Regions from separate parts of the Microbacterium sp. H37-C3 genome, predicted to be linked through region 2. Evidence: predicted binding sites of a transcription regulator. Region 2 holds the regulator's gene; the other holds the start of a gene.
What was found. Region 2 encodes HspR, which represses chaperone genes until heat shock. Its sites were predicted from a motif close to AAGTTGAGTCNNNNNGACTCAACTT; they were not measured.
Positions count from the first base shown of each region.

Region 1: O1W71_RS07740 (Hsp20/alpha crystallin family protein) is a predicted target of HspR. The motif match lies at 1,687-1,711, and genes of this name have one in related genera.

Region 1 covers NZ_JAPVLR010000002.1:570,113-582,133, reverse strand. The annotation lists gene O1W71_RS07745 (HNH endonuclease signature motif containing protein) at 1-1,083, shown strand, start outside; gene O1W71_RS07740 (Hsp20/alpha crystallin family protein) at 1,222-1,647, opposite strand; gene O1W71_RS07735 (L-serine ammonia-lyase) at 1,798-3,207, opposite strand; gene O1W71_RS07730 (FUSC family protein) at 3,297-4,367, shown strand; gene O1W71_RS07725 (FAD-binding protein) at 4,381-5,634, opposite strand; tRNA gene O1W71_RS07720 (tRNA-Arg) at 5,759-5,831, opposite strand; gene O1W71_RS07715 (asparagine synthase) at 5,908-6,525, opposite strand; gene O1W71_RS07710 (YdeI/OmpD-associated family protein) at 6,570-6,998, opposite strand; gene O1W71_RS07705 (DUF4383 domain-containing protein) at 7,218-7,634, shown strand; gene O1W71_RS07700 (hypothetical protein) at 7,634-8,179, shown strand; gene O1W71_RS07695 (aldose 1-epimerase family protein) at 8,219-9,154, opposite strand; gene araA (L-arabinose isomerase) at 9,187-10,689, opposite strand; gene O1W71_RS07685 (xylulokinase) at 10,718-12,021, opposite strand, start outside.
Region 2 covers NZ_JAPVLR010000002.1:276,041-288,061, reverse strand. The annotation lists gene O1W71_RS06395 (helix-turn-helix domain-containing protein) at 1-335, opposite strand, end outside; gene O1W71_RS06390 (glycosyltransferase) at 597-1,703, opposite strand; gene O1W71_RS06385 (glycosyltransferase) at 1,706-2,854, opposite strand; gene O1W71_RS06380 (hypothetical protein) at 3,106-3,699, shown strand; gene O1W71_RS06375 (hypothetical protein) at 3,785-4,669, opposite strand; gene O1W71_RS06370 (heat shock protein transcriptional repressor HspR) at 4,843-5,292, opposite strand; gene O1W71_RS06365 (DnaJ C-terminal domain-containing protein) at 5,385-6,389, opposite strand; gene O1W71_RS06360 (nucleotide exchange factor GrpE) at 6,401-7,018, opposite strand; gene dnaK (molecular chaperone DnaK) at 7,021-8,889, opposite strand; gene O1W71_RS06350 (response regulator transcription factor) at 9,219-9,938, shown strand; gene O1W71_RS06345 (MFS transporter) at 10,052-11,509, shown strand; gene O1W71_RS06340 (GNAT family N-acetyltransferase) at 11,516-11,962, opposite strand.

The DNA of each region.
Region 1 (12,021 bases), 290 kb from region 2:
TTCGAGGCGTGGGTGCAGCGGCGGATCGAACGCGGACACGTGGATGTGGTCGTGCGGGTCGGCGCGGGAGTGCCTGCGGAGGTCCGGGGGTCGTTCGCGGAGGCCGCGATCGCGGTGTGCGAGCGGGATGTGCCGTCGCGGGTGCGGGGTGCGCTGGACGCGTTGGCGGCCCGGTTGCATACGCAGACGTTCACGGAGCGGCACAAGGCCGCGGCGGCGGAGCGGTGCGTGCGGGTGTTCCACGGGTCGGATGGGATGTCGAATCTCGTCGCGAACCTTCCGACGGTCATCGCCGCGGGGATGCTCGACCGACTCACGCAGATGGGGCAGTCGGTGAAGGACGCGCGGGTCGCGACTGGTCCGGAGGGGGGAGCGGATGCCGCGGGGGCGGCGGATGCTGCGGAGGCGGCTGAGCCCGCCGACACGCGGACGATGGATCAGCTGCGCGCCGACATCCTGGGCGACCTGGTGCTCGGCGGGGCGCCGGTCGTCGATCCGACGTATGGGACCGATCGGGCCGGTGGGCTCGGGGCGATCCGGGCGCGCGTTCAGGTCGCGGTCACGGCGGAGACGTTAATGGGGCGTGACGAGAACCCCGCCGAAGCAGTCGGGGCCGGGCTCGTTGATGCCGAGACCGTGCGGCAGCTCGCGGGGCAGGTGTCGGAGTGGGACCGGTTGTTCATCGACCCGGTCACCCGCACCCCGGTCGAGATCGACGCCTACCGGCCCACGGCTTCGATGAAGAAACTCCTGATGGCCCGGGATCAGCACTGCCGGTTCCCCGGATGCCGCAGAGCCGCGATCCGCTGCGAGCTCGACCACACCATCGACCACGCCCTCGGCGGGCACACCCACATCTTCAACCTCGCCCACCTGTGCCAGCGACACCACTCGATGAAGCAGTTCACGAAGTGGGAGGTTCGGCAGGTCGGTGGCGGGGTCCTCGAATGGACCTCACCCCTCGGCCGGGTCTACCGCGAAGACGTCCCCATACCGGCCGTCTGCTTCACCATCGCCACCACGGACCCGCCACCGGATGCGACACGCGGCGGACCGCCGGCGGACGAACCGCCACCCTTCTGAGGGCTGCAGCCACGCAGTCGGGCGCGCGCATCGCGCACCTTCGAATCGGTCGCGGGCGCTGGGGGATATACGCGAAGGGGCGGCCGCCGCCCCCGAAAGAGCTGCGGCCGCCCGTCGTGCGAACGCGGATCTGCGCGATCAGTTCTCGATCGGCACCACCGGCGCGGCTGCGTCGGTCGTGACCTCGACCTTGCGCGGCTTGGCCTTCTCGCTGACCGGGATGGTCACGGTCAGGACGCCGTTGTTGTAGGTCGCGGCGATGCCTTCCGTGTCGACACCCTGGCCGAGGTTCAGCTGACGCAGGAAGCTCGCGGCTTCACGCTCGCGCGTGATCCACTTCACTCCGTCACCGCTCGCGAGCGTTCGCTCGGCGCGGATGGTCAGCAGCTGGCCGTCGACGTCGATGTCGACCGAGCCCGGGTCGATGCCGGGCAGGTCGGCGGTCATCACGTAGTGGTCGCCGTCACGGTAGAGGTCCATCGGCATGCGACGGGGGCCGCGGCGCGTGTCGAAGAGGCTCGAGGCGATGCGGTCGAGGTCGCGGAACGGGTCATAAGTAGCCATCGATCTTTCCCTTCTCTGATGCTTCGTGTTGAGATCTGAAAGTTGAGCCGTCTCGGCTCAACTGCATCCAGATTAGCACTCTCCCCCATCGAGTGCCAAGGGTTCTCGCACAGCGAACAGCGCCCCGAAGACGGGGCGCGAGAGGGCCTCTCAGCACTCGACGACGTTCACGGCGAGACCGCCCTCGCTCGTCTCCTTGTACTTGTGCGACATGTCGATCCCGGTCTGGCGCATCGTCTCGACGACGGCATCCAGCGACACGTAATGCTGCCCGTCACCCCGCAACGCGAGTCGCGCCGCGGTGACCGCCGTCGATGCCGCGATCGCGTTGCGCTCGATGCACGGGATCTGCACGAGGCCACCGACCGGGTCGCACGTGAGCCCGAGGTGGTGCTCCATCGCGATCTCCGCCGCATTCTCGATCTGCGCGCTGTTGCCGCCCATGACCGCCGTCAGGCCTCCCGCCGCCATCGCGCACGCAGATCCGACCTCGGCCTGGCAGCCACCCTCCGCACCGGAGATGGACGCGTTCGCCTTGAACAGCGACCCCAGAGCCGTCGCGGTCAACAGGAACCGCCTGATGCCGCGGCGCCGATCCAGATCCTCCGACGCGAGCCGCGACTCCGCCGCGAACCGCCACCAGCACATAGCCACCGCCGGAAGGATTCCTGCGGCACCGTTGGTGGGCGCGGTGACCACGCGTCCACCCGACGCGTTCTCCTCGTTGACGGCGAGCGCGAAAGCACCGAGCCACTCCCCCGGCAGCTCACGCCCGCCGGCCGCCTCCGCCTGTTCGAGCTGCGCCCGCATCGCCCCCGCCCGGCGCCGCACGCGCAGCATCCCCGGCAAGGTGCCGTCGGCTCGAAGCCCCGCCTCGACGCACCCCGCCATGGCATCCCAGATCGCGTCGAGGCCGGCAGCGACCTCGGCCTCGGGTCGGAGTGCCTCCTCGTTGCGGCGCGCCAGGCCGGCGATGCTCATCTGCTCGCGCTCGCACAGCTCGAGCAGCTCCGCCGCGGTGCTGAACCGATACGGCCAGACGACAGCGCCCGAACCTCCGCGCCGCCCGCCCGCCTCGGCGGCTTCGCCTGCGCGTCGGATGAAGCCACCCCCGACCGAGAGATACGTTTCCGACGCGACGAGATCGCCCGCGGCGTCCCACGCGCTCAGGGTCATCGCGTTGGGATGCTCCGGAAGCCGCGTCCGCGGTTCGAAGGTCACGTCGCTCCGCGAGAACGGCACCGCGTGCCACCCCGCGAGCACCAGGGGCGACCCGTCGACCCATTCGGTCCACGCGCCGCGAACCACGTCGGGATCGACAGTCTCGGGCGCATGACCCTGTAGCCCTGCGACCACGGCGTCGGGCGTGCCGTGCCCGATCCCGGTCGCTCCGAGCGACCCGTACAGCACGCAGCCGACACGTGCGACCTCGGGAAGCCGCCCCGCGGCCTCCAGCCTGACGACGAAAGCACGGGCAGCACGCAACGGGCCGACCGTGTGGGAGCTCGAGGGTCCTACACCGATGGAGAACAGCTCGAACGCCGAGACGTAAGCGCTCACTCGCCCAGGCTACGCCAGCATCTGCCGTACGGGCCCGGCGGCGTCAAGGGGCTGCTGTCGGGCGCACTGTACGCCTATCGTCGCGATCGATGACCGCCCTACCCCATCCCCGCCTTGTCTCGCTGAAAGCCGCGGCGCGGACCGCGGGCGGCGAGGCCTTCGCGCTCTCTCGTCTGCTGCTCGCCGGCAAGGCGGCCCTCGCCGCGGCGATCGCCTGGTATCTCGCGCCGTACGTACCCTTCGCGCACGACGAGTACTCCTACTACGCACCGCTCGGCGTGCTCGTGAGCATGTATCCGACGATCGCCGACTCGGCCAAGGCCGGCCTGCAGGCGGTCGGCGGCCTGGCGATCGGCATCGCGATCGGCCTGGTGGGCCTGTGGTTCGTGTCGGGCCCCAGCCCCCGCATCGTGGGTGTGGCGATCGTCGTCGGCGTCGGCGTCGCCGTCGGCGGCATCCGGGCGCTCGGCACCGGCCGAGACTGGATCGCCATCGCCGCCCTGTTCGTACTGCTGCTCGGGGCGAACGACGCGGGCGGCTTCTCGGTGTCGTACCTGGTCACGATGGCGTTCGGCGTCGTCATCGGCGTCGCCGTCAATCTCGCCATCATTCCGCCCCTCTACCTCCGCCGCGCTTCCACACGCCTGTCGCAGCTGCGCGACGCCGTATCGGACCGGCTCGAGATGCTCGCGACCTCGATCGCCGACGGCGAACCGGCCGACGATGCCGGTCAGCGCTATCTCGAGGAGATCCTCGACGCGGTGTCGACCGACGTCCGCGAGGCCGCACGCAGCCGCAAAGCGCATCCGCTCGCCCGTCGCCGACGGGGCATCGAGACGGAGAACAACCGCCGATTGCGCGCCCTCGAGAACACCGTCCGCCAGACGATCGAGCTGGCCGACGGCATCGACGGGCTGCCCCTCACACCGGATGCCGCGCCCCCGCGTGCCGCACTCGCCGAGGCTGTCCGTGCGACCGCCCGAGCCGTGGCTCGCCCTCTGGGCGACCCCGCCGCCGCGACCACGGTCGAGGATGCCGAGAAGGCGCTCGCCCGCGTCGTCGAGACGGTTCCCGCCCGCAACGACGGGCGCATCTCACCGTGGACGCGGACCGCCGTCGACCTCAGCCGCATCATCGACGCCTCGCGACCCTTCACCTGAGCCGCGGGGCACGTCAGCGCGCGGGGATGCCCAGTACCCGCTCGAGGTAGGGGCCCGAGAACTTCCCCGCCGGGTCGACGCGCGCCACGAGCTCCCGGAAGTCATCGAGGTGCGGCAGCGATCCGCCGATGGGCATCGAGAAGACCTTGCCCCAGTGCGGGCGCGGATCGAAGGGGGCGAGCACCCGCTCCACGTGCGAGATGGCCGTGCGCACCGCATCCGGCTCGTTCTTCCAGGTGAAATGGATGCACACGCTGTCGCGTCCGAACCCGGGAGAGAGCCAGAGGTCATCGGCGGCGACGGTGCGCAGCTCCGTGACGAGGAGGGCGGGTTCTACCCGGTCGGCGATCGAGCGGACGGCGGCGATGGCGTCGACGGCGACAGCCCGGTCGACCCAGTACTCCGTCTGGATCTCGTCGCCGTTGGACGGCGTCGCATCGATGCGGAAATGAGGCAGACGCTCGCACCAGTCGCCCGGGACGCCGCCCTGCTCGGTCGTGTTGTCGACCCCGTCGGCCGCCGGCGAGTCCGCCTTCGCCGTCACCCGGCGTGCGCTCAGCACCCGTTCCGGCATGTCAGGAGCCGAGGTGTCGTCGAGGCGCTCCTTGACCCACACCTCGCCGACGTCGGGCGTGTTCCAGCGTGTGAAGACACTGACGCTGTAACCGGCTGCCGTCACCTCGTCGAATCGCTCGAAGAGGTCATCCCACGTCAGGCCGGCGTAGGTGTCCTGCCTCACCTGATACGTCGGCTCGATCGCGAGCGTCAGCCGGACGACCGGCCCGAGGGCGCCGAGGTGGACCACACTGCCGGCGAAGTCGGCGTCGCCCGCGGAGACCGTGCGGAGCTCGCCGCCCCGGCCGATGAACTCCAGCGCTCGCACGGCGGTGGCGAGGGATCCGTTGCGATCCCCCGAGCCGTGCGTCGACGTCGCCGTCGCACCTCCGACGGAGATGTGGGGCAGTGACCCCATGTTGTGCAGCGCCCAGCCGTGATCGGCGAGGTGTCGCGCGACCACGGCGTAGCGCGTGCCGGCCCCCACTGTCACCGTGCGGGCGGTGTCGTCGACCTCGATGTCGGGCGCGATCGCCGTCAGGTCGAGAAGGGTGCCGGGAGTATCGGCCAGATCGTTGAAGGAATGCCGCGTTCCCAGCGTCCGGATGCGCTCGTGCGAGGCGACCATCCGCTGCGCCTCGGCGATCGTCGTCGGTGTCAGCACAGCTTCGGCGGCGAAGGTGTGCGTTCCGGCCCAGTTCCGTTCGGTCACGAACCCACGCTACGCGATACCCGCCGAGAATGTATAGCGACGCAACAAAGTCGGCGGCAGCAGTCAGGAAAACAAAGAAGCCCCCGCAGAGCGGAGGCTTCTCGTTCACTGTCTCAACACAGTGTGCGCCCGAAGGGACTCGAACCCCTAACCTTCTGATCCGTAGTCAGATGCTCTATCCATTGAGCTACGGGCGCATGTCCCGGAATCTCTCCCGGGCCGTCGTCAAGCATAGCCCGCTCTCGCACAAAGAGCGAATCGAGCGCGGAGTGGCTAATCGATCACCGGCGCGACCGCGGAATCCACGGCCTCGTCGCGCTCGACCGCCTGGCGCTGAGCATTGCGCCGCTGCGAGCGCAGGCGCGGCAGATCGACCATCCGCAGGGCCTGCATGCGGGCCGTGCGCATGCGCTCGTAGTCGGGCTCGAGATCGGGCCGCGCCGCCTCGATCCGCAGCGTGCGATCGATGTTTCCGGCCACCTCGCCCCACGCGGCCTCGCGCGCGTCGGCGATGAGCTTGCGCAGCTCGGCCTCGTCGGCGGCGCGCTCGCGCAGCTCCTTCGCGATCCGCAGCGACTGCTTCCGCCGTCGCCGCAGGTTCGACACATCACGGCTGCGATAGTCGTGCGTTCCGCTCGAATCGCTGTAGCGGCCGCTCGCCGCCTTGCGTTCACGGTGGGTGCGTTCGGCGTCGGCCTCGGCCTCCTCGGCGAGCGAGATCAGCGCGTCACGCGCGTCGTCGAGGAAACGATCGGCCTCGAAGTCGCGCCCATCGGCGAGGATGTCGACGAGGATGGCGTTCTTGAGCGCGAGGCGGGTCGCCGCGGAGGCGATGTACAAACCTTCGGCGACGATCTCCGAGCTCTTGGTACGCGCTTGACGGGTGGCCAACGCTGCCCCTCCTCACCTCACCCCAATCCTACGGGGCGCGCGTGTCAGCCGAGCTTGGCGACGACCGCCGCGATCCGCCTCGCGCGCGTCTCGGGCGCCTTCGCGGACTCGATGTTCACGACGTGCGCCTTGCGCGCGCTCGGCGACAGCGCGGCGAACACCTCACTCGCCCCGGCATCCGTCAGGGCGGTGGCGAGATCGGCCGGCACCTCGACCTCGCGCGGCGCGTCGTCGAGCTCGATGTCGACGACGATCCGGTCGCCTCCCGCAAGCCCGCTCTCGCGCCGTCGCTCCGCTGAGAAGGGGATGAGGGCGAGACCCCGCATCGACCCCACCGTGCTGCGGAAAGCGAATCCGTTGACCGTGACCGAGACCGCCGGGCGACGGCCGCCGCCGAGGGCATCCAGCACCGAGAACGGCACCTCGATGCCGGTGTTGTTGCCGAATTGGGACAGCGTGGTCTCGAATCGCACGCTCCTCCATACCACCGCCCAATAAGGGCGCACAAGGCCTGTGAGCCGTGAGATCGCTGACCGTAGCCTCGCGTCACGGCCTGGGCAGTACTCCCCATCGATATCGACGACTCACACAAGATCGGACGCCCCGGGCTCCGTCAGAGGCAAACCGATCTGCCACTGTCACCGAACAACCGCAGCACCGCGACATCCGTCGCCCAATGGGAGGGAACCCTCATGCGTACATCACCGAACCGCCTCGTGGCGATCATCTTCGGCGCCGTCTACATCCTCGTCGGCCTCCTCGGCTTCACCGTGACCGCGGGCGTCGACTTCATCGCCACCGAGGGTGGCCTGCTGCTCGGCATCTTCGAGGTCAACCCGCTGCACAACATCGCGCACCTTCTGATCGGTGCCGCGCTGCTCATCGGCGGCCTCTCGGGCGTCCGCGCTGCCAAGGGCGTCAACGTCACCGTCGGAGCGGCCTACCTGCTGCTCGGCATCGTCGGCTTCTTCATCCAGGACAGCGCTGCGAACGTGCTCGCCCTGAACACCGCCGACCACTTCCTCCACCTCGCCAGCGCCCTCGTGCTGCTGGGTGTCGGCCTCGGCACCGACCGCGCCGTCGACAACCGTCGCCACGCCGTCGCCTGATGAACACCGCCGCGCTCACCCGCTCCTGGCCCACGCTCGCCGCGTGGGGGGCTGGCCTGCTTCAGCTCGGCGTGGGCGCGGGCATGATCACGCAGGGCACCGGCGTCGCTGACCGCGGCGTCGGTGTCCTCGCGGCCGTCGTCGGGGCGGCCGCTCTCGGGTGGGGCGTCGCCGCCCTGACCCGCGGCCGCCTCGTCGCTCCCCGCGTCGCGATGGCCATCGCCGTCGTCGGCACGGTCGTATCGGGGCTCGCTCTCGCAGCGGACCCGATGCGGATCAGCGTGCACGCCGTCGGCGTGACCGCGCTTCTCCACGTGGCGTACGGCGTAGCCGCGGCGGCCGTCGTGCGTCGGGCGCGCTCGGCGTCCGCCGGCACCTCCCCCGCCGACGCCCGCGTCGCCCCGCGGACGAGCGTCATCGGACTCGTCGCAGGCTGCGTCATCGTCGCCGGGCTCGTCACGCCCGCGCTGGGCGCGACGGAAGCCGGCCGGGCCGCCCCGAGCCACTCCGACCACCCGCTCTTCTCCACCGAGCACAACCACTGATCCAGCCGCCGCTCGGCGGCTCGCACAGCTCGGATCCGGTCAGATCGCGCTGATGCGCCAGGAGGCATCGACCGTGTCGGCTGGCTCGATGAAGACGAGCCCCGCGTCGTAGTCGTACCGTGAGGCGTTGAAGGCATCCGGCGCGCACGTCATGGGCTCGACGGCCAGACCCGCGCGGTGCCCCGGCTGAGCCGGCCCGCCGGGGAGGTCTGCGGTGTGAACCTGGACCCAGGAGCACGCGGCATCCCACGAGATCGCGACACCGGTCCCCGACGGGTCGGTCACCCGCACGGCGGCGATGCCGTCCTCGGCACGTGAGAGCGCCGTGAACGCGTGGTCGATCTCGACGGGGCCCAGCGTCCGGGGCTGGCGGAAGTCGAACTCGGCGACATCCGCGACGTCGGCCAGCCCAACCGGCGAGAGCCGATCGGGGGTGACCTCGAGCACACGGTCGGCAGGCAGCTCGAGCGTCCACTCGTCCAGCGGCGCCGATCCGGCGACGAGATACGGGTGCGGGCCGGTGCCGAAGGGCGCGGCATCCGCGCTCTCGTTCGTCGCACGCACTGTCTGCGTCAGGCCGTCGGCCCCGAGCCGGTAGGTCGTCTCGATGCGCACGGTCCACGGGTAGGCGGTCTGCGCGACGATCGTGGCGCCGAGCGTCACGTGGTCGGCCCCGACGACCAGGGGCTCGAAGTCGAGCCACGCCACCAGGCCGTGCAGCGCGTGGTGGCGCTCGGGCTCGGTGAGCGCGAGGCGGTAGCGCGTGCCCGCCACCTCGTACTCACCGTCGACGACGCGGTTGGGCCACGGTGCGAGCGTCGCACCGCGGTATCCCGGGCGCACCTCGTCCTCGCCGTAGGGCACGACGAGGTCGCGTCCGGCGACCTGGAAGGAGCGCAGCGACGCGCCCACGCTCGCCACGATCGCCTCGGCGTCGCCGAATCGCAGCACGTACGACGTTCCGGATGCCGCCACGGGCGTCCCCTCTCGGTTCTGGTCCTCGGAGCTCACAGTCCGCGGGCCAGGCGGTAGTAGGCCTGGTTCCAGCGGAGCTCCTTCTGGAATCCTCGCACCGTCGTGTCCTCGTCGATGACCACGAGCTCCGAGCCGGCGATCTCGGCGAAGTCGCGGAACACCTCGATGCCGACGGCCGTCGTCATGACGGTGTGGTGGGCGGCACCGGCGGCGAGCCAGCACGCGGCCGACGTGGCGAAGTCGGGGGCCGGCTTCCAGATCGCCCGGCCCACGGGCAGCTTCGGCAGGTCGGGAGCCTCGACGTTCTCGACCACGTTCGCCGTCAGGCGGAAGCGGTCGCGCATGTCGCTCATCGCGACGACGAGGGCGGGACCCGGGTCGGCGGTGAAGACGAGGCGCACCGGGTCGTCCTTGCCGCCGATACCCAGCGGGTGGATCTCCAGACGCGGCTTCGCGGTCGTCAGCGACGGCGACACCTCGAGCATGTGCGCCCCGAGGATGCGCTCCGAACCGGGAACGAGGTCGTAGGTGTAGTCCTCCATGAGGCTCGCCCCGCCGGGCAGGCCCGAACCCATGACGTTGGCGACGCGCACGAGGATCGCGGTCTTCCAGTCGCCCTCGGCGCCGAAGCCGTACCCCTCGGCCATGAGGCGCTGGACGGCGAGCCCGGGCAGCTGCTTGAGCGCGCCGAGGTCTTCGAACGACGTCGTGAAGGCGCCGAACCCGCCCGACTCGAGGAACGACCGCAGCCCGATCTCGATCGCCGCGCCGTCGCGCAGCGACTGGTGACGCTCGGCCCCGGGAAGAAGTTCCTCGGCGACGTCGTACTGCGCGAGGTACACCTCGACGAGCGCGTCGATGTCGGCGTCGGAGGCCGCGGCGACCGCATCCGCCAGCTCGTTCACGCCCCACGTGTTGACCTGGACGCCGAACTGCAGCTCGGCCTCGGTCTTGTCGCCCTCGGTCACGGCGACGTAGCGCATGTTGTCGCCGAAGCGTGCGAGCTTGAGCGTGCGAGCGGCCTGCCACCCGGCCGCGGCTCGCTGCCAGTCCTCGATCTGGCGCGTGACCTCGGGGTTCGAGACGTGGCCGACGACGGTCTTGCGCGAGACGCCGAGGCGGGTCTGGATGTAGCCGAACTCGCGGTCGCCGTGAGCGGCCTGGTTGAGGTTCATGAAGTCGAAGTCGATGTCGGCCCAGGGCAGCTCGACGTTGGCCTGCGTGTGCAGGTGCAGCAGCGGCTTGCGAAGAGCGTCGAGGCCCGTGATCCACATCTTGGCGGGGCTGAAGGTGTGCATCCACGCGATGACGCCGATCACCGAGTCGTCGGCGTTGGCGTCGAGCGCAAGTCGGCGAATCGACTCGGAGTCCTTGAGCACCGGCTTCCATTCGACGCGCACCGGCAACCCGGCGAGGCCGTCGACGACCTGCTGCGACTGCTCGGCGACCTGGCGCAGGGTTTCCTCGCCGTAGAGGTTCTGGCTGCCCGTCACGAACCAGACGGTGTACTGCTCGAGAGAGGTGGAGAGGGTCATTGTTCTTCTTCCGGTGATGTCGGACGGGTCAGGAGAGGGCGGCGACGGCGGCGCGCTCGACGGCGAGCCCCGCGTCGTAACGGTCGAGGTAGGCGGCGAAGCCGGCGGCATCCGCCTCGTCGGGCTCGGCGACATCGATCGACGCCGACGCGAACACGCGCTCGCGGAGATAGGCGTCGAGATCAAGACCGTCGCCGTGGACGAGGTAGTCGGCGAGGACGGCGATGCCCCAGGCCCCGCCTTCGGAGGCGGTGTCGCCGACCGCGACCGGGGCGCCGAGGGCGGCGGCGAGGAATCGCTGGGCGACCCCGGCGGTGCGGAACATGCCGCCATGGGCGAACATCCGGTCGAGCTGCACCCCCTCGCGGTCGAGCACGCGCATGCCGAGCGCGAGCGTGCCGAACACGCCGTAGAGCTGTGCCCGGATCGCGTTGGCGAGCGTGAACCGGCTGTCGGGGGTGCGCACGAAGAGCGGACGGCCCTCCTCGGTGCCGGCGATCGGCTCGCCCGCGAGGTGGTTGTAGGCCAGCAGGCCGCCGGCGTCCGGGTCGCCCGTCAGCGCCTCTCGGAACAGGGTGTCGTACACCGCGTCCGCGTCGAGCGTCGATCCCGATGCCGCGGCGAACCGCTCGAACATCCCGACCCAGGCCGCGAGCTCGCTCGCTCCGTTGTTGCAGTGGACCATCGCGACGAGATCGCCCGCGGGGGTCGTGACGACGTCGATCTCGTGATGCGTCGACTGCAGCGGGCGCTCGAGCACGACCATCGCGAAGATGCTCGTCCCGGCGCTGACGTTGCCGGTGCGGGGCGCGACAGCCTCGGTGGCGACCATGCCGGTGCCCGCATCGCCCTCCGGTGGGCAGAAGGGGATGCCGGGGCGCAGCACGCCGGACGGATCGAGCAGCGCGGCACCAGCCGCGGTGAGCGAGCCGGCGACCTGACCCGCCACGCGGACCTCGGGCAGCAGAGCACGGAGGTTCGCGGAGAGTCGCCCGGCGCTGTGTGCGTCGAACAGGTCGACGCGGCGCTGGTCGTAGTCGCGCGTCACCGGGTCGATCGGGAACATCCCCGATGCATCACCGACTCCGAGAACCTTCTCGCCGGTGAGGCTCGCGTGCACGTACCCGGCGAGGGTGGTCACGTGACGGATGTCGGCGACGTGCGCCTCGCCGTCGAGCACCGCTTGGTGCAGGTGGGCGACCGACCACCGCAGCGGGATGTTGATGCCGAGCAGCTCGGTGAGCTCGGCCGCGGCCGGGCCCGTGCTCGTGTTGCGCCACGTCCGGAACGGCACGAGCAACTCGTCGTCGGCGTCGAACGCGAGGTAGCCGT
Region 2 (12,021 bases):
ACCACGAAGGCTCCGCTGCAGACGGTGAGCACCCATGCGCCGCGCTCGACCGCACGTCGGACGACCGCTGTGACACGTTCATCCACGGAGTCCCAGGTCTCGCGCGGGATGGGAGTGATCACGACCAGATCGGCCTCGTCGGCGAACCCGAGTCCCGCGTCGACGTTGAGCGAGAACGGGAGATTGGCGGGGACCACCCCGGGATCGGGTGCCACCACCCGGAAGTCCAAGTTCGGGATGCCCTCGTCACTGCGGTCGAGACCGAACGCCTCGCACGCGAGACCGAACTCGAAGGGCGCGAACCCGGGCTGGACGACGCAAGCGACCGTGTGCATGGCAGGATTCCTCCGAATACCGTCTCATCCGCCAGCATCGGCAGGATAACGCTCATCGTAGCGTTTCTGCCATGCCTTCCGACATCCTTCTTCTCGCACTCGTCCTCCTCGTGATCGCCGCCGTGACAGGCACGCTCGCGGTGGTCGCACGCGACGGCTACCGCCGCGTCCCCACCGATGCGACACGCGTGCCGCCGGCGGAGGAATCGGCGCCCACACACCGCGAGCGCGAGCGGTCACCGCGCCGGAGCGCGGTCGCCGTCAGCGGTCGCGGCGCGCGCGGGCGCGACGGGATGCCGCGAGCAGTCGCGACGCCGATTCCGCCCAGGTGAATCGGGAGATGTGCGCACGACCCGCCGCGACGAGCGCCGCTCGGGCGGCATCGTCATCGAGTGACTCGACGGCCGCGGCGAAGGCTCGCGGGTCGCGCGGCGGCACGTAGAGCGCGCCGTCGCCGCCGACCTCATGGAAGATCGCCATGTCGCTGACCACCGCGGGCACCCCGAGCGCCAGGGCTTCCGCGATCGGCAGCCCGTACCCCTCGTCGAGACTGAGCGTCGCGAGCATTCCCGCATCGGCGAGGAGCGCGGCGTACTCGGCATCCGTCACTCCGCCGTGGAAGATGATGCGGGCACCGGCGGGCGCGAGCTCCTCGAGCTCGGCGCGTCGACCGTCGGAGATCCGACTCAGCAGGTGCAGCGTGCGGCCGGGCAGCCACTGCATCGCGCGGACGAGCGTCTCGACGTTCTTGTAGGGCATGAACGAGCCCATGTAGACGATGTTCTGCGGCTTCGCAGCCCCGGGCATGGCCGTCGCGGGCGCCAGCTCGGCGAGACGCTGCGGAGCGTTGGGCAGCACCACCACCTCGCGCTTGGTCAGCTTGACGTCGGCGAACTGACGCTTGCTCGTCTCGCTGACCGTCGCGACGACGTCTGCGGCGTTCAGCGTCGCCCGCTGCGGCGCATACGAGAGGTGGAAGAGCCGCCAGCCCAAGCGCACGAACCACGGCAGATCGCGGGGCGGTGTGCGGTGCCGGTAGTAGATCGTGTCGTGCAGCGTGAGGATCAGCGCGAACCGCCGACCGAGGGCCCCGATCGTCTGCATCGGCGAGTAGACGACGTCGGGTCGGTGCCGGTTCAGCCGCAGCGCCGCGAACGGCTCGAGCATGGAGGTCGGCGCGTGCAGCGTGACGTGCGGCGCCCCTGCCGGGAGGAACGGCAGCTGCGCGGGGTCGTGCACGATGAACGTGACCTCGACACCCTCGGCGGGCGCCGCCGCGAACAGCGCGTGGGCGAGCTCATGGGAGAAGCGGCTGATGCCGTCGTGGAAATCGGTGCGGATGTAGCGCGCGTCGAAGAAGAGCCGCATCGTCAGGCGTCGAGCGGCTCGCCGCGGTAGAGCTTCTCGAAGGTGTCGAGAGTGCGCTCGATGTCGTGGATCTCGACGCCGTCGAGTGAGGCCTGCTGCATCCGCAGGTACTCCTCGGGAGAGGCGGTCAGCACGCGCCGCAGCTTGTCGGCGAGGTCGTCGACGTTGCCGGGCTCGAAGAGGTATCCGTTCACACCCGATTGGACGAGGTGCGGAAGGGCGACGGCATCCGCCGCCACGACGGGCAGGCCCGAGGCCATGGCCTCCATCGTCGCGATCGACTGCAGCTCGGCGATCGAGGCGATCGCGAAGACGTCGGCCCGCGTGTATGCCGCGCGGAGGTCGGCCTCGTCGGTGCGCCCATAGAACGTGACGCGGTCGGTGATGCCGAGCTGCTGCGCGGTCTGCTCGAGATTCCGACGCTGGTCGCCGCCGCCGACGATGTCGAAATGGACGTCCAGCTCGGGGGCGAGCTTGGCGACGGCCTTCAGGGTGACCTCGACGTGCTTCTCGGTCGTGAGGCGCCCGACGAACAGGATGCGGCGGTGCTCGCGCGGAGTCAGGTCGGGGGTGTAGTTGCGCTTGTCGATGCCGCAGCTGATCGGGATGACGCCCGAGATGTCGATTGTGTCCTCGAGGAACTGCGCGGCCTTGCGCGTCGGGGTGGTCACGGCGCGCGACATCAGGAACGTGCGCTTGGCGTCGTCCCAGCAGAGCTTGATGATGATCTTGTCGAGGAACGGCGGCAGCGTCGTGAAGTCGATGACGTTCTCGGCCATGACGTGGTTGGTCGCGACGACGGGGATGCCGCGCTTCTTCGCCTCGCGCGTGAGTCCGCGGCCGATGACGATGTGCGACTGGCTGTGGACGACGTCGGGCTTGACCGAGTCGAGCACGCGCCGGGCGTAGTGCTTCGAGCGCCAGGGCAGCACGAAACGCAGCCAGTCGTGCGGGTACCAGCGCCACCCGGGGAGGCGGTGGACGGTGAGGTCGGCGCCCTCGATGTTCTCGGTGAAGACTCCCGACTGCGAGTGCTTCACGCTGGGCGTCACGACGTGCACGTCGTGACCGCGGGCGGCGAGGCCGGCGGAGAGGCGTTCGGCGAAACGGGCGGCTCCGTTGACATCGGGGGCGAAGGTGTCGGCGCCCATCACGATGGTCAGGGGCGCGCGAGAACTCTCGGCGGGAACACCCTCGGTCGTCGTGGATTCGGTCACGGGTCAGGCCCAATCTGTACGGCGGCGTGCCGCCGGCTGTGGCCGACGCGGCGGCCCCGAGCTTACCCGAGCGGTATAGGGGCTCCCGGGAGGCGGCACGGCGTTGGGGGAAACCGGCTCGGGCCGCGTCGGGTGCTGCACGCGACGCCCCGCGCGCACCCAGGCGGCATCCCTAGGCTGGGGTCATGGCCCGACTCGAAGCCGATGCCGATCCCGCCCGCTGGGTTGCCGTCACCGAATCGTTCGGATTCTCCGGACGCAGCGCTCGCAAGCGCGCGATCGGGATGCTGCTGAGCCAGGCGAATGCCGCGACAGGAGCGGCGCCCCGCCCCGGTGGACGCTTCGCCGCGTGGGCCGCGAGCCAGGCGGTGCCGATGCTCATGCGGCGCGCGAACGGTCGGGTGCGGGCCTGGATGTGGAAGGCCGACCCCGAGCTGCTCGTCGTCCTCGCGCAGATTCAGGAGGCGACCCCGCAGGTGCGCACCGCGCGAGCGATGATGCCGATGGAGTACGACGACACCGAGGACTTCCGCTCCCCCTACCTCGGGGCGGGCGAGAAGCTCGTCATGACGCTGCCGCCTGACCCGCGGACTCCCCCGTTCGTCTCGTACACCTGGGACACGGGAACCCATCTCGTCACGCTGTCGGCCGTGTGCAGCGACCGCGAGCGCGTGGGGACGGTTCTGGAGGAGCTCGATCACCTCGCCCGCTCGCTCCGCGTCGTCGACGACCTGACCCTCGACGAGTCCGCCAACACGCTCCGCCTCCCCCCCGCCTGATCGCCGACCCGACGCAAAGCGTCGCCGATCACCGGCCGGAGCGACCTTTCGTGTCGGTTGGGCTCAGAGTTGCGGAGGGCGGGGGTCAGCGGGCCAACGCCTCGCGCGCGCGGAGGAGAATGGCTCGCCGCCGCGCACCGCGGTGGGTCCTGTTCACCCGGATGACGCGCCAGCCGAGGCGAGCGAGGTCGTCGAGGCGGTCGACGTCGCGGCCGTACTGCGCGTCGTCGAGCCGGTGCTGCTGACCGTCGTACTCCAGGAGCACGCGCCGCTCGACGTCGACGAGGTCGCCATAGGCCACGAAGCGCCCGGCCTCATCGCGGATGACCGCGTTGACCTCGAAGGTGGTCATTCCGAGGTCTTCGGCGTCAAGACGCAGCTCCGTCTCCGCAACCGAGTCGGTGCGTTCCCGGCAACGTTCGTACGCGAGTCGGAGCGCGCGTACGCCGCGCCGACCGGACCACTTCGTCACCGCTCCACGGAGCTGCTCGATCGACAAGACAGGATCATGCCTGCGCATGAGGGAGTCTGCCGCGATGACGAGCTCGCGTTCGTCCATGAGCTCGGCCGATTGGCACCAGGCGACGGCCGGGTGCGCGATCGGAACGGGTCCGAATCGCCACAGACTCGCCGCGGCAGCTTCGTGCCCGCGCACCCCGGCACCACGGGCACGCCCGAGCGGTCGCGGCGCTGCGACATCCACCTGCGCGCGCAGCCGCTCGGGGATCCAGCCGCCGACGAGAGCCACTGCCGTGGCATGACTGATGTGCTCGCCCGCGCGCAGTTTCGGCAGATAAGCGGTCACCAGCGCGCGCACGTCCGTCACGGGCGCACGCGAGCGGATGCTGTGGAAGGGCGCGGCCAGGTCGGCTGAACGGAGTCTGCCGCGCGTCACGCCGGTCGCGCGCGCCGTCCCGACCGAGAAGGCACCCGGCAGCGCCTCGGGGAGTTCAGCAGGAGTGCGTGCCACCCGTCCAGGCTGTCGGCCCCCCGCACCCACCCCGAGCTCTCCCCAGCCCGTTCGACATCCGATCTCCGTCGCCCCGCCTGTGCAGGACCCCCTGCGCACATCCCCGCCACACGCGCGAACCGACCCGAATGGTCGGTCCGCGCGTCGGATAACGCCCCTTTGCGTCGGGTCGGCTACGGCTGCGCGGACGCGGGCGGGTCGGACGGGCGGCGGTAGAGCACGACCTCGGTGGCCCGGCGCACGCGCGCACCGTGACGCAGGGTCACGACGGCACCCGTGGCGCCGGCGGCGAACACCCGCGCGCCGGGGCGCTGCTGCATCTCGTCGCGCAGACGCTGCTCGAGGTCCCGCACCTCGCGGCGGAGTCCCGCGACCTCGTTCTCGAGCTCCAGGATGCGTGCGATGGCAGGCAGGCTGATGCCTTCCGCCGACATCCGCGCCACTTCTCGCAGCTGCCGAATGTGGCGCAGCGAGTATCGACGCGACCCTCCCTGCGTGCGCCCGGGCACCACGAGGCCCAGCCGGTCGTACTGCCGGAGGGTCTGCGCGTGCATGGCCGCGAGCTCCGCCGCGGCCGCGATCGCGAAGATCGGGGCGTCCTCGTCGATGTCGTCTTCGGCCATGGTTGGTCACCTCCTGGGCGTCGTGAGTGTCACCCCGCGACCCGCCGCGTCCGCCCGTAGAAGGCCGGATGCGGCGGGTCGACACGGGTGTGTCAGCCGCGCGCCTTGTTCATCAGGTCGGCGCGGGGATTCTCGCGGGGCTCGACCTCCGCGAATCGTTCGAGGGCCGCTCGGGCCTCCTCGTCGAGGTGCGCGGGAACGGCGACCTGGACCTCGGCCAGCAGATCGCCCGTGCCCTTCGACGTGCTCACGCCGCGCCCCTTGACCCGCAGGACGCGGCCCGACGGGGTGCCGGGCGCGACCCGGAGCTTGACGGGGTCGCCGCCCAGCGTCGGCACCTCGATCGTGGCGCCGAGGGCGGCCTCGGTGAAGGTCACCGGGACCACCACGCGCAGGTTGAGTCCGTCTCGCGTGAAGACCGGGTGCGGCCGGACCGTGACGCTCACGACGATGTCACCCGATTCACCGCCGTCCGGCGACGGACGCCCGCGACCGCGGAGCCGGATCTTCTGCCCGTCCTTCACGCCCGCCGGAATCTTCACCTTGAACGGCTTGCCGTCCTCGCCCTGGAGCGTGACGGTGTCACCGCGGACCGCGGTGGCGAAGTCGAGCGTCGTCCGTGCGGTGACGTCCGCACCGCGCTGCGGGCCGCCGAAGCCCTGGAAGCCCCCGGTCGAGCGGCCGAAGCCGCCCGACCCGAAGCGGCTCGACCGCCCCGTCTGCTGGTTGAACATCGCGAAGATGTCGTCGAAGTCCGCGCCGCGGGCTCCGGCACCGCCTCGCGCACCCTGGTTGAAGGCGCTGAAGACGTCCTCGAAGCCACCGGCGCCCTGGCCACCCGCGGTGAAGCGGGCACTGCCCGACCCCATCGCCCGGATCTGGTCGTACTCCGCGCGCTGCTCCTTGTCGGAGAGCACGGAGTACGCCTCGCTGATCTCCTTGAACTTCGCCTCGGCCGCGGGGTCTCCCTGCGTCGAGTCGGGGTGGTACTTGCGCGCGAGCTTGCGGTAGGTCTTCTTCAGGTCGGTGTCGGAGACGTCTTTGGAGACGCCCAGCACCTTGTAGAAGTCCTTGTCGAACCAGTCCTGACTGGCCATGTCGTTGCCTCCTATTCGGCCGGCACGGCGACGACGACCTTCGCCGGACGCAGCTCGATGCTGCCGAGGCGGTAGCCGACCTCGACGACCTCGAGGATCGTCGGCTCGGCCGTGCCCGGGGTGGGCGCCTGGAAGATCGCCTCGTGCTGCTGCGGGTCGAACGCGTCGCCGGCGGCGCCGTAGGACTCGACGCCCAGTCGCGCCACCACCCCGCGGAGCTTGTCCGCGATCACCGCGAGCGGCGATCCCTCGACGAGGTCGCCGTGCTTGTCGGCACGGTCAAGGTCGTCGAGCACGGGCAGCAGGCCCTTCGCGACCGAGCCCTTGGCGCGCTCGATCTCAGCCTCGCGCTGGTCCTCGGTACGCCGACGGTAGTTGGCGTACTCGGCCTGCACCCGCTTGAGGTCGAGCAGCAGGTCGTGCTCTTCGGCGGGTGCTTCCGCGACGGCGGCCTCGTCGGACTGGGTCGCGCCGAGGATGTCGTCGATGGTCAGTTCGTCGTCCGCAGCCGCGGCATCCGATGCTCCGGGGGCCCCGTGCGCGTCGGGGCCGGACGCCTGGGCGTCCGACCCCTCCTCGCCGAGGACCTCGTCATCGCCGTGCGGCTCTTCGAAGTCCTTGTCGGTCATGATTACTTCTTGTCTTCCTCGTCTTCGACGACCTCGGCGTCGACGACGTCCTCATCGGATGCCGTCGCGCCGGCGTCGCCGGTCGGAGCGTCGGCCGGGGCGCCCTGCGCCTGGTCGGCCTGACCCTGCGCGTAGATGGCCTCGCCGAGCTTGCCCTGCGATGCGTTGAGCTTGTCGAACGCGGTCTTCACCGCGTCGTCGTCGTCGCCCGCGAGTGCGGTCTTCAGCGCGTCGACATCGCCCTGGACCTCGGACTTGACGTCCTCCGGGAGCTTGTCGGCGTTGTCGGCGATCAGCTTCTCGATCGAGTACGAGAGGGTCTCGGCCTGGTTGCGGACCTCGGCGGCCTCGCGGCGCTTCTTGTCCTCGGCCGCGTGCTCCTCGGCCTCGCGCACCATGCGCTCGATGTCGTCCTTGGGCAGCGACGAGCCGCCGGTGATCGTCATCGACTGCTCCTTGCCGGTGCCCTTGTCCTTCGCCGAGACGTGCACGATGCCGTTCGCGTCGATGTCGAAGGTGACCTCGACCTGCGGGATGCCGCGGGGCGCCGGTGCGATGCCGGTGAGCTCGAACGTGCCGAGCGGCTTGTTGTCGCGCGTGAAGTCGCGCTCACCCTGGAAGACCTGGATCGCGACCGACGGCTGGTTGTCGTCGGCGGTCGTGAAGGTCTCGCTGCGCTTGGTCGGGATGGCGGTGTTGCGCTCGATGAGCTTCGTCATGATGCCGCCCTTGGTCTCGATGCCGAGGCTCAGGGGGGTGACGTCGATGAGGAGGACATCCTTGCGCTCGCCCTTGAGGACACCGGCCTGCAGGGCGGCGCCGACGGCGACGACCTCGTCCGGGTTCACGCCCTTGTTGGGCTCCTTGCCGGCTTCCTTCTTCACGAGCTCCGAGACGGCGGGCATGCGGGTGGAACCACCCACGAGCACGACGTGGTCGATGTCGCCGACCTTGATGCCGGCCTCACGGATAACGTCCTCGAAGGGCTTCTTCGTGCGGTCGAGCAGGTCCTTGGTGAGGTCCTCGAACTTGGCACGCGAGAGCGTCTCGGACAGCGAGACGGGGCCCGAGTCGGTCAGCGAGAGGTACGGCAGGTTGATCGACGTCGACTGCGAGCTCGAGAGCTCCTTCTTCGCCTGCTCCGCAGCCTCCTTGAGGCGCTGCAGGGCGATCTTGTCGCCGGAGACGTCGACACCGGTCGTGTCCTTGAACTGCTTGATCAGGTACTCGACGATGCGCTGGTCCCAGTCGTCACCGCCGAGGCGGTTGTCACCGGCGGTGGCGCGCACCTGGATGGTCGAGAAGTCGTCGTCCTTGCCCACTTCGAGGAGCGAGACGTCGAAGGTTCCGCCACCGAGGTCGAAGACGAGGATGAGCTCGTCCTCCTTGCCCTTGTCGAGCCCGTAGGCCAGGGCGGCCGCAGTGGGCTCGTTGATGATGCGCAGGACGTTCAGGCCCGCGATCTCGCCGGCCTCCTTCGTCGCCTGACGCTCGGCGTCGTTGAAGTACGCGGGGACCGTGATGACGGCGTCGGTCACCGTGTCGCCGAGGTACTGCTCGGCGTCGCGCTTGAGCTTCTGGAGGATACGGGCCGAGATCTCCTGCGGCGTATACGCCTTGCCGTCGATCGCCTGGGTCTTCCAGTCGGTGCCCATGTGACGCTTGACCGAGGTCAGCGTGCGGTCGACGTTGGTGACGGCCTGCCGCTTGGCGGTCTCACCGACGAGTACCTCGCCGTCCTTGGTGAACGCGACGACCGAGGGGGTCGTACGGAGCCCTTCGGCGTTGGCGATGACCTTGGGCTCGCCGCCCTCGAGGACGGCCACGACGGAGTTCGTCGTGCCCAGGTCGATACCCACTGCACGTGCCATGAGTTGTCTCCTTACTTGCGGTTCTGATGGATCTGAAGTCTGCGGCGGCCCAACCTGAGCCGCGATGACTCAACTGTACTCCCGGCCCAAAATGGTGTCAAGCGAACTTGAGTCAAGGCGTATCAAGTTGCGTGTCGCGCCTCGCTGCACGATTTCGTGCGCCTGAGCCAAACCTGAGAAAGACTGAGGCGCGATCATCGGTTCCTCCCAGGGGCGCGCTATATGTTGAGTCCACCCATGACAAGAAGCGTGATCCCGAACTCGCCTCTCGTCGACCTCGGACCCGCAATGGGCGGTCGTCGAGCGTTGCGTCGCGCCCGGAGACGACCATGACCCGCACCGCTGTCGTGATCGAGGATGACGACGACCTCCGTAGCCTGCTCACCCAGACCCTCGAGCAGCACGGCTTCGCCGTACACGCTTTCGCAGACGGGCATGCCGGCGTCAACGCGGTGCGCGCCGTGCGTCCAGACCTGACCACCGTCGACGTCAAGCTCGACGGCATCGACGGGTTCGAGGCGGTCCGCCGCATCCGCGCCTTCTACGACGGATACGTGCTGATCATCAGTGCCGTCGACGACGAGACGGCGACCGTCGAGGGATTCCGCAGCGGCGCCGACGACTACGTCATCAAGCCCTGGCGCCCCTACGAGCTCCGGGCCCGCATCGACGCCCTCATGCGACGCCCGCGGACGCTCCAGGCGAACGAGGCGGCACCGGGCGCATGGCTCGAAGCCGGCGGCCTGCGACTGAGCCCCGGCTCGCGCCGCGTCGAGCTCGACGGACGCTCCCTCGATCTGACGCGTTCCGAGTTCGATGTCCTGCAGGCCCTGATGCAGCGTCCCGGTGACGTCGTCGAGAAAGCGTGGATCGCGCTCATGCTCCGACGGCAGAGCGGCGCGCACGGCGAGCACGTCAGCCCCCACGACCTTCACGCGGTCGAGGTCCACCTGATGAACCTGCGCCGCAAGCTCGGCGACGACGGCCGGACCGGCCGCTGGATCGAGACGGTGCGCGGCATCGGCTATCGGTTCGCGCGTCGCGACTGAAAAGGGCGTCGACCCCCTTCCCGACGGATACGCTGGCCCCGTCGCGATGACGCGACGTGACGCCGCCGGCCGGCGGCACCGAGTGTTCACGGAGAGGTTCTAGCGTGCCCGGCATGTCACCCGAGACCGATCCGCCCCGTGGGCCCAGCTCCCCGATGTCTTCCGCGCGCGGCGTGCCCGCGCCGCCGACCGCAGCCGACACGCAGGCGCTCGGACGCATCGCCGCCATGCAGGGTCGCGATGTCGACGAGCAGCCGGTCCCCCGGAAGGCCGTCGTCTCGTGGGCGCTGTGGGACTGGGCGACGCAGCCGTTCAACTCCGTCATCCTCACGTTCGTGTTCGCGTCGCTGTTCCTCGTGTCGGACTCGTTCCTTCCCGCCGACATCGCGGCACTGCCCGACACCGACCCGGTCAAGGAGGCGGCACTCGCCGAACTGGCGAGCGGGTACGGCGTCGCCTCGACGGCCGCCGGCATCCTCATCCTGCTCCTCGCCCCGGTGCTCGGCCAGACCGCCGACCGGTCGGGACGGAAGAAGCGCTGGCTCGGGGTCTTCACCGTGGTGCTCGCACTGCTGCAGTTCGCGCTGTTCTTCACCTTCGCCGACCCGGCCTTCTTCTGGTACGGCGCGATCGTCCTCTCGCTCGGCGCCGTCGTCTCCGAGATCGCGGGCGTCAACTACAACGCCATGCTCGTGGAGGTCTCGACACCTCGCACGATCGGCCGGGTCAGCGGCCTGGGCTGGGGGCTCGGATACATCGGCGGCATCATCGCGCTCGCGCTGGTGGTCGTGCTCACCTTCGCCGACTGGTTCGGGATGGACACGAGCAACGGCCTCGCCTACCGGCTCATCGCCGTGGGCTGCGGCGTGTGGACCATCGTCTTCGCCATCCCCCTGCTGCTGAACGTGCCCGAACGAACGGCGCCGCACGACACCGAGAAGATCGGCTTCTTCGCCGCCTACGCCCACCTCGTCACGGACATCGTCCGCCTCTATCGCACCGAACGCCCGACGTTCTGGTTCTTGCTCGCGAGCGCCGTCTACCGCGACGGGCTCGCGGGCGTCTTCGCGTTCGGCGGGGTGCTCGCCGCACGCGCCTTCGGGTTCTCGGCGACCGAGGTCATGATCTTCGGCATCGCCGCGAACCTCGTGGCCGGTGCCTCGACGATCGTCGCGGGGCGATTCGATGATCGCTTCGGCGCGCGCTCCGTGATTGTGGCCACCCTGTCGGGTCTCATCGCCGTCGCGGTGCTGCTGTTCGTCCTGCGAGACGCCGGCTCGATCGTCTTCTGGATCGCCGGGCTCATCCTCTCGGGCTGCGTGGGGCCGGCTCAGGCCGCGAGCCGCTCGCTGCTCGCCCGGGTGACGCCCCCGGGGATGCAGGGCGAGATCTTCGGCCTCTACGCCACGACGGGACGCGTCGCGAGCTTCCTCTCGCCCGCCATGTGGTCGTTGTTCATCGCCTGGTTCGGCAGCATCATCTGGGGCGTGCTGGGCATCGCCGTCGTGTTGCTCTTCGGGCTGGTGCTGCTGCTCTTCGTTCGACTGCCGAAGCAGGCCGGCATCCGCTGACCGGGCTCAGGCGGAGCGGCGCATGGGGACGTGCGGGATGTCGTCCTCGGAAAACTCGGGCCCGCTGATCGCGAAGCCGAACCGGCCGTACCAGTCGGCCAGGTGCTTCTGCGCGTCGAGGTCGATCGCGGCGCCGGGCCACCGCTCGCCGGCGCGCTCGACCGCCGCACGCATGAGCTGGGCAGACAGACCGCGGCCTCGCGCGTCGGCCGCGGTCGCCACTCGGCCGATGCGGGCGTTTCCCGAGACGTCGCGAAGCAGCCGGAGCGTCGCGAGCACGCGTCCGCCGTCTTCGATCCAGAAGAGTTCGGTGTCGGGCTCGAGGTCGCGGCCGTCGAGCTCGGGGTAGGCCGCGGCCTGCTCGACGACGAAGACGCTCACGCGCAGCCAGAGGAGGCGGTAGAGCGTCTCGGCGGAGACATCGGTCAGACGGGCGGAAGACACCGGAGGCATCCGCCCAGCGTACGACGAAGGCGCCGAGCGGTCGGCCCGGCGCCTTCGAGGTGGGTCGC